Linked DNA regions of Paractinoplanes abujensis. The protein of the gene in region 2 binds, or shares a complex with, the protein of the main gene of each other region. Links are inferred from orthologs where the notes say so. Each region holds a gene or a part of one and is shown on either strand. Other genes may lie near its edges. The genes, in order: BKA14_RS35730 and sucB.

The links.
Region 1: sucB (region 2) and BKA14_RS35730 share a complex: the UniProt entries of both Bacillus subtilis proteins name them as parts of the 2-oxoglutarate dehydrogenase (OGDH) complex. The link is inferred for Paractinoplanes abujensis from one-to-one orthologs.

Annotation. Positions count from the first base shown.
Region 1 is NZ_JACHMF010000001.1:7,752,482-7,757,077, forward strand. The notes cover bases 75-4,365. They hold BKA14_RS35730 (multifunctional oxoglutarate decarboxylase/oxoglutarate dehydrogenase thiamine pyrophosphate-binding subunit/dihydrolipoyllysine-residue succinyltransferase subunit), read right to left. Parts: upstream 3,992-4,365; coding sequence 275-3,991; downstream 75-274. Other genes in these bases: BKA14_RS35725 (DUF6104 family protein), read right to left, coding at 75-217; BKA14_RS35735 (ABC transporter permease), read right to left, coding at 4,149-4,365. Outside these bases: BKA14_RS35720 (AAA family ATPase), read right to left, coding at 1-48; more of BKA14_RS35725, read right to left, coding at 38-74; more of BKA14_RS35735, read right to left, coding at 4,366-4,596. UniProt on the Bacillus subtilis protein: E1 component of the 2-oxoglutarate dehydrogenase (OGDH) complex which catalyzes the decarboxylation of 2-oxoglutarate, the first step in the conversion of 2-oxoglutarate to succinyl-CoA and CO(2).
Region 2 is NZ_JACHMF010000001.1:5,064,167-5,067,400, forward strand. Bases 1-2,929 are described here. They hold sucB (2-oxoglutarate dehydrogenase, E2 component, dihydrolipoamide succinyltransferase), read left to right. Parts: upstream 1-510; coding sequence 511-2,349; downstream 2,350-2,929. Other genes in these bases: lpdA (dihydrolipoyl dehydrogenase), read left to right, coding at 1-458; BKA14_RS22840 (TIGR01777 family oxidoreductase), read left to right, coding at 2,436-2,929. Also shown: more of BKA14_RS22840, read left to right, coding at 2,930-3,234. UniProt on the Bacillus subtilis protein: E2 component of the 2-oxoglutarate dehydrogenase (OGDH) complex which catalyzes the second step in the conversion of 2-oxoglutarate to succinyl-CoA and CO(2).

The DNA.
Region 1 (4,596 bases), 2.7 Mb from region 2 along the record:
GCCGGTGTCCAGTTCGACGCGGCGGATCGGGCGGGCGCTACTCGTCATCCTCGTCGTCGTCCCGGGCCAGCCACGTCGCGAAGCGCTCGATCGGGGTCTCGAACTCCGGGTTCATGTCGACGAACGTGCGCAGCTGGTCGGCCACCCATTCCAGCGTCACGCTCTCCTCGCCGCGCCGGTTGACCAGTTCCTCGATGCCGCGATCGGTGAAATACATGCCCGGATAGTAAAAGGGGGCGCCCCGCCGCAGCGGAGCGCCCCCTCGTCAGAGAAGTTACGGCCGGGGCAGGGCGGCCTCGATCAGTGCCGCCTGCTCGGCCTCGTGCAGCTTGGCCGAGCCGACCGCGGGGGCGGCCGCGGCGGGGCGCGAGATGCGCCGCAGCCGGACACCTTCGAGGTGCTCGAGCAGGTTGAGTGCGACGAACGACCAGGCGCCCTGGTTGGCCGGCTCCTCCTGCACCCAGACGAAGTCCTCCGCGTTTCCGAACTGGGCCAGCACTGCCTTCAGCTCCTCGACGGGCAGCGGGTAGATCTGCTCCATCCGGACGATCGCGGTGTCGGTGATGCCCCGCTCGGCCCGGGCCTGGAACAGGTCGTAGTAGACCTTGCCCGAGCAGAGCAGCACCCGCTTGACCGAGCCCGCGTCGAGCGGCGCGCCGTTGATCCCGGCGTCGCCGATGACCGGCTGGAACGTGCCCTGGGTGAAGTCGGCGACCTGCGACACGGCCAGCTTGTGCCGCAGCAGCGACTTGGGCGAGAACACCACCAGCGGCTTGCGCTTGGTCGACAGGGCCTGCCGGCGCAGCAGGTGGAAGTAGTTGGCCGGGGTCGTCGTGTTGGCCACGCGCATGTTGTCCTGCGCGCACAGCTGCAGGAACCGCTCGGGCCGGCCGGAGGAGTGGTCGGGCCCCTGGCCTTCCTGGCCGTGCGGGAGCAGCAGCACCAGCGACGACTGCTGGCCCCACTTGACCTCGCCGGACGAGACGAACTCGTCGACGATCGACTGGGCGCCGTTGACGAAGTCGCCGAACTGCGCCTCCCAGAGGACCAGCGCCTCCGGGTTCTCGACCGAGTAGCCGTACTCGAAGCCCATCGCCGCGTACTCACTGAGCAGCGAGTCGTGCACGAAGAAGCGGGCCGAGCCGGTGGTCAGCGTGGAGAGGGGCAGAAAGTCCTTCCCCGTACGCGCGTCGACCACGGAGGCGTGCCGCGAGACGAACGTGCCGCGGCGCGAGTCCTGCCCGGCGAGCCGGACGGTGACGCCCTGGGCCAGCAACGAACCGAACGCGACGAGTTCGCCGAAGCCCCAGTCGATGCCGCCTTCGGTGCCCATCTTGGCCCGCCGCTCGAGCAGCTGCTGCACGCGCTTGTGCGGGGTGAAGCCCTCGGGCAGCTCGACGTGCGCCTGGCCGACCGCGCGGACGGTGGCCGCGTCGACCGCGGTCTCGACCTGGGGCTCGGGCTCCTCGCTGATCACCCGCGGACGGGGCGGGGTGCCGGCCGCGTCGCGGGTGGCCTTGAAGACCTGCTCCAGCTGGGACTGGTAGTCGCGCAGCTGTTCCTGGGCGTCGTCCACGGTGATGTCACCCCGGCCGATCAGCTCCTCGGTGTAGAGCTTCCGCACCGAGCGCTTCTGGTCGATGATCTCGTACATCCGGGGGTTGGTCATCGACGGGTCGTCGCCCTCGTTGTGCCCGCGGCGTCGGTAGCAGACCAGGTCGATCACGACGTCCTTGTTGAACGCCTGGCGGTACTCGAAGGCCAGCTTGGCCACCCGCACGACGGCCTCGGGGTCGTCGCCGTTCACGTGGAAGATCGGGGCCTGGATCATGCGGGCCACGTCGGTCGAGTACATCGACGAGCGGCTGTACTCCGGGGCGGTGGTGAAACCGACCTGGTTGTTGACGATCACGTGGACCGTGCCGCCGGTGCGGTAACCGCGCAGCTGGGAGAGGTTGAGCGTCTCGGCCACGACGCCCTGGCCGGCGAACGCGGCGTCGCCGTGCACCAGCACCGGCAGCACCGTGTAACCGTGCAGGCCCAGGTCGAGGCGGTCCTGCTTGGCCCGGACGATGCCCTCGAGCACCGGGTCGACGGCCTCCAGGTGCGACGGGTTGGCCACCACGCTGACCGTCGTGGCGTGCTCGCCGTCGGGCGTGGTGTATTTGCCGGTCTGGCCCAGGTGGTACTTCACGTCGCCGGAGCCGTGGGCCGACTTCGGGTCCATCTGACCCTCGAACTCGTTGAAGATCTTCTCGTACGGCTTGCCGACGATGTTGGCCAGCACGTTGAGCCGGCCGCGGTGGGCCATGCCGATGACCATCTCGTCCAGCCCGGCCTCGGCCGACGCCTCCAGCACGGCGTCGAGCAGCGGGATCAGCGACTCGCCGCCCTCGAGCGAGAACCGCTTCTGACCGACGAACTTGGTCTGCAGGAACGTCTCGAAGGCCTCGGCCGCGTTCAGCCGGTTGAGGATGTGCTTCTGCTCGTCCGAGTCGGGCTTCGTGTACTTGATCTCGATGCGGTCCTGGATCCAGCGCCGCTCCTCGGGACCCTGGATGTGCATGTACTCGATGCCGACGCGGCGGCAGTACGTGTCGCGCAGGACGCCCAGCACGTCGCGCAGACGCATACGCGGCTTGCCGGCGAAACCGCCGACCGGGAACGTGCGGTCGAGGTCCCACAGCGTGAGGCCGTGCTGCAGCACGTCGAGGTCGGGGTGGCGGCGGATCTCGAACTCGAGCGGGTCGGTGTCGGCCATCAGGTGACCGCGCACCCGGTACGCGTGGATCAGCTCGACGACCCGGGCCGCCTTGTCGATCTGGCCCTCGGACGTGCGGGCCACGTCCCGCACCCAGCGGACCGGCTCGTACGGGATGCGCAGCGACGTGAAGATCTCGTCGTAGAACTCGTGCTCGCCGAGCAGGAACTCGTGCATGGCCTTGAGGAACTCGCCGGACTGCGCACCCTGGATCACCCGGTGGTCGTAGGTGCTGGTCAGCGTGGTGACCTTGGAGACGCCGTGGTCGGTCAGCATCTCGTCGCTCATGCCGGCGTAGGGCGCGGGATACTCCATCGCGCCGACGCCGATGATCGCGCTCTGCCCGGCCATCAGGCGGGGGATGGAGTGGACGGTGCCGATGCCGCCCGGGTTGGTCAGCGAGATCGTCGTGCCCGAGTAGTCGTCCATGGTCAGCTCGTTGCGGCGGGCGCGACGGACCACGTCCTCGTAGGCCTGCCAGAACTTGCGGAAGTCCATCTGCTCGCAGTTCTTGATGGACGGCACGACCAGGGTGCGCGAGCCGTCCTTCTTGGCGAGGTCGATGGCGATGCCAAGGTTGATGTGCTCGGGCTGCACCATGGCGGGCTTGCCGTCGACCTCGGCGAACGAGTTGTTCATGGCGGGGTTCTGCGCCACCGCGCGCACCAGCGCCCAGCCGATCAGGTGGGTGAAGCTGACCTTCCCGCCCCGCCCGCGGGCGAGGTGGTTGTTGATCACGATGCGGTTGTCGACCATGAGCTTCGCGGGCACAGCGCGCACCGACGTCGCGGTCGGCACCTCCAGCGAGGCGTCCATGTTCTGCACGATCTTGGCGGCGACGCCGCGGAGCGTGGTGACCTTGGCGCCGTCGGCCTTCCCGTTCGCGGCGGCGGGGGCGGGCTTGGCCGCCGGGGCCGGCTTCGCGGGGGCGGGCTTCGGCTGGGCAGACTCGGTGGGCACGGTCGGCTTGACCGGGGCGACCGTGGAGGCGGCCGGGGCGTCGGTGCCGGCGCGGGCCGCCGAAGCGGTGGCGTTGGCCGCCTTCGCCTCGTCGGGCGTCACGATCGAACCGGTGGCCATCGCGGGCTTGTAGTCGGCGAAGAAGTCGTGCCAGGCGGGGTCGACGCTGGTGGGGTCGGCCAGATAGCGCTGGTACATCTCGTCGACGATCCACTCATTCGGCCCGAAGTCCGCGAGTGGGTTCTCGTGCGAAGTCTGCTGGGTCGACACTTCCGTGTTCGCCTCTTTCACCATGTTTGTCAGCACGCGACTGTTTCGTCACATGGGACGGGAAGGATTCGGCCTCAAGGCTACGCCGTGGGTGCGGGCGAACATCTTCCCACGTCGAGTGTGTGACCTCTTAGCCGAATCCTCCCCTCGGTTCTCGTCAGCTGATGTCGCGCCGCTTCGTCAGCCACGTGCCGAAGAAGCCCAGCACAGCCGCGTACCCGATCAGCACGACGGCGCCGACCCAGCGCGGCGGGCTGCCGGGCAGATCAGTACCCGAGATCATCAGCGTGGACGCCGTGGTCGGCACGAGCACCTGGAAGTTGTTGATCCACTCGGCCACGTACTCACTGAGCAGGAAGAAGATCAACCCGATGGCCGAGGTGCCGACCACGTAGGTGATGGCCAGGATCAGCGTCGCCGCGATCTGGCTGCGGATCAGCACCCCCGCGCCCACGCCCAGGATCGCCCAGAGCACGAAGGCCAGCGCGTTCAGCCCGATGGCGCGCCACACGGCAGGCTCGCCGAGCTGGGAACCCAGGTTGAGGTTGTTCATGATCAGCGGCACCACGATCAGGTTGAGGATCGTGGTGAGCAGCCAGACGGCC
Region 2 (3,234 bases):
TGCAGCTCGCGCACCGCGGCTTCCAGCAGGGCATCTTCGTGGCGGAGGAGATCGCGGGCCTGCGCCCGGCCCCGATCGACGAGGCGGGCATCCCGCGGGTCACCTACTCCGACCCCGAGGTCGCGTCGGTCGGCCTGACCGAGACCAAGGCCAAGGAGCAGTACGGCGCGGACAAGGTCTCGACGTACAACTACAACCTCGGCGGCAACGGCAAGAGCCAGATCCTCAAGACCGCGGGCTTCGTCAAGCTCGTGCGCCTCAACGACGGCCCGGTCCTGGGCGTCCACATGGTCGGCGCGCGCATGGGTGAGCTGGTGGGCGAGGCCCAGCTGATCTACAACTGGGAGGCGTTCCCGGAGGAGGTCGCCCAGCTGGTCCACGCGCACCCGACGCAGAACGAGGCGCTCGGCGAGGCGTTCCTGGCCCTGTCGGGCAAGCCCCTGCACGCACACAGCTGATCACCTGATCTACGCCGAGCCGGACCAAAACGTGGTTAAGGAGTTCTGAGACATGCCGACATCGGTCACCATGCCGCGGCTGGGTGAGAGCGTCACCGAGGGCACCGTCACTCGCTGGCTGAAGCAGGAGGGCGAGCGGGTGGAGGCCGACGAGCCGCTGCTCGAGGTCTCCACCGACAAGGTCGACACCGAGATCCCGTCGCCCGCGGCCGGTGTGCTGTCGCGCATCGTCGTCGGCGAGGACGAGACGGCCGACGTCGGCAGCGAGCTCGCGGTCATCTCGGGCGACGGCGAGGACGCGGGCACCTCCGCCCCGGCTCCCGCGCAACAGCAGCAGCAGGAGGAGCCCGAGCCTCCCGCCCCGACCGAGCCCTCGACCGAGAAGCCGGTCGAGGAGGAGGCCCCGGCCCCGCAGGCCCAGGCCGCCGCGCCGTCGAGCGGCGAGGGCACCGCGGTCAAGATGCCGGCGCTCGGCGAGAGCGTCACCGAGGGCACCGTCACCCGCTGGCTCAAGGCGGTCGGTGACTCCGTCGAGGTCGACGAGCCGCTGCTCGAGGTCTCCACCGACAAGGTCGACACCGAGATCCCCTCGCCGGTCGCGGGCACGGTGCTCGAGATCAAGGTGCAGGAGGACGAGACGGCCGACGTCGGCGCCGACCTGGCGATCATCGGCGCCGAGGGCGCGGCCCCGGCCCCGGCTGAGGAGAAGCCGGCTCCGGCTGAGGAGAAGCCGGCTCCGGCTCCCGCGCCGCAGCAGCAGTCCGCTCCCAAGATCGAGTCGGCCCCCGCCCCCGACTTCGCGCCGTCCGGCGAGTCCTACGCCGACCCGGCCCCCGAGGCCGAGACGGCCAAGGACCCGGTCGCCGCCGAGGCCAAGGCCGAGCCGCCCGCCCCGTCGCAGCCGCGCGTCGAGCAGGCCAGCCCGAACGGCGCCGGCGACGCCGGCTACGTCACCCCGCTGGTCCGCAAGCTGGCCGCCGAGAAGGGCGTCGACCTGTCGACCCTGACCGGCACCGGCGTCGGCGGCCGCATCCGCAAGCAGGACGTGACCGACGCGGCCGACAAGGCCGCCGCGGCCAAGGCGGCCCCGGCTCCGGCCGCTTCGGCCCCGGTGTCCTCCGCTGCGGCTCCGGCGGCCCCCAAGGCCAAGCCCGAGCCGAGCCCGCTGCGCGGCCGCACCGAGAAGCTGACCCGCACCCGCGCGACGATCGCCCGTCGCATGGTCGAGTCGCTGCAGATCTCGGCCCAGCTCACCACGGTCGTCGAGGTCGACGTCACCAAGATCGCCCAGCTGCGGCAGAAGGCCAAGGCCGACTTCCAGGCCCAGCACGGCGTGAAGCTCAGCTTCCTGCCGTTCTTCGCGCTGGCCGCGGTCGAGGCGCTGCGCCAGCACCCGGTGGTCAACTCGTCGATCGACCAGGAGGCCGGCACGGTCACCTACCACGACGCCGAGCACCTGGGCATGGCCGTCGACACCCCGAAGGGCCTGATCGTCCCGGTCATCAAGGACGCCGGCGACCTCAACCTGGCCGGGCTGGCCAAGCGGATCGCCGACGTGGCCGACCGCACCCGCAACAACAAGATCGGCCCGGACGAGATCTCGGGTGGCACGTTCACGCTGACCAACACGGGCAGCCGGGGCGCGCTCTTCGACACGCCGATCATCAACCAGCCGCAGGTCGGCATCCTGGGCACCGGCGCCGTGGTCAAGCGGGCCGTGGTCATCAACGACCCCGAGCTGGGCGAGGTCATCGCGCCCCGCTCGATGGTCTACCTGGCCCTCAGCTACGACCACCGGATCGTGGACGGCGCTGACGCCGCCCGCTTCCTGGTCACGCTGAAGGAGCGTCTCGAGGGCGGGCACTTCGAGGGTGACCTCGGCCTGGCCTGACAGTCAGCAGCGACAGGGAGCGTCCGGGATCACCCCGGGCGCTCTCTTCGTTTTGAACGGGTTCACTTCGGGGCATGATGGGAGCCATGCGGATCCTGATCTCCGGCGGCTCCGGCTTTCTCGGCGCGCCCCTCGTCGAGCGGCTGCGCGGCAGCGGCCACGATGTGACCCGGCTGGTGCGCCGGCCCGCTCAGGCAGCCGACGAGGCCACCTGGCAGCCCGCCCAGGGTCAGCTCGACCCGCACCTGGTCGCGGCGGCCGACGTGGTGATCAACCTGTCCGGCGCCAACGTCGGCGGCAAGCGCTGGACGGCCCGCTACAAGAGCGAGCTGCGCTCCAGCCGGGTCGACACCACCGGCACGATCGCGCGAGCGATCCGCAACCTGCCCGAGGGCGACCGCCCGCACACACTGCTGCAGGCCTCCGCCGTCGGGTGGTACGGCGACACCGGCGACGACCCGGTCACCGAGGAGGCGCCCGCGGGCAACACCTTCCTGGCCGACCTGTGCCGGGTCTGGGAGGCCGCCGCCCGCCCGGCCGAGGACGCCGGCGTCCGGGTCGTGCTGCTGCGCACCGGCATCGCCGTCGAAACCCTGGTCGAGCGGTTGCTGCCGGTCTTCAAACTGGGCGCGGGCGGCAAGCTGGGCGGCGGCAAGCAGTGGATGCCGTGGACCAGCGCCCCCAACTGGCTCGCCGCGGCCGAGTTCCTGCTCGAACGCGAGGACATCGCGGGCCCGGTCAACGTCACCGCGGCCGAGCAGGCCACCAACGCGCACTTCACCAAGGCCTTCGGCGAAGCCGTGCACCGCCCGGCCCTGCTCACCGTGCCCAGCCCCGCGCTCTACGTGGTGCTGGGCGAGCTGGCCGGCGAGTCGCTGCGCAGCT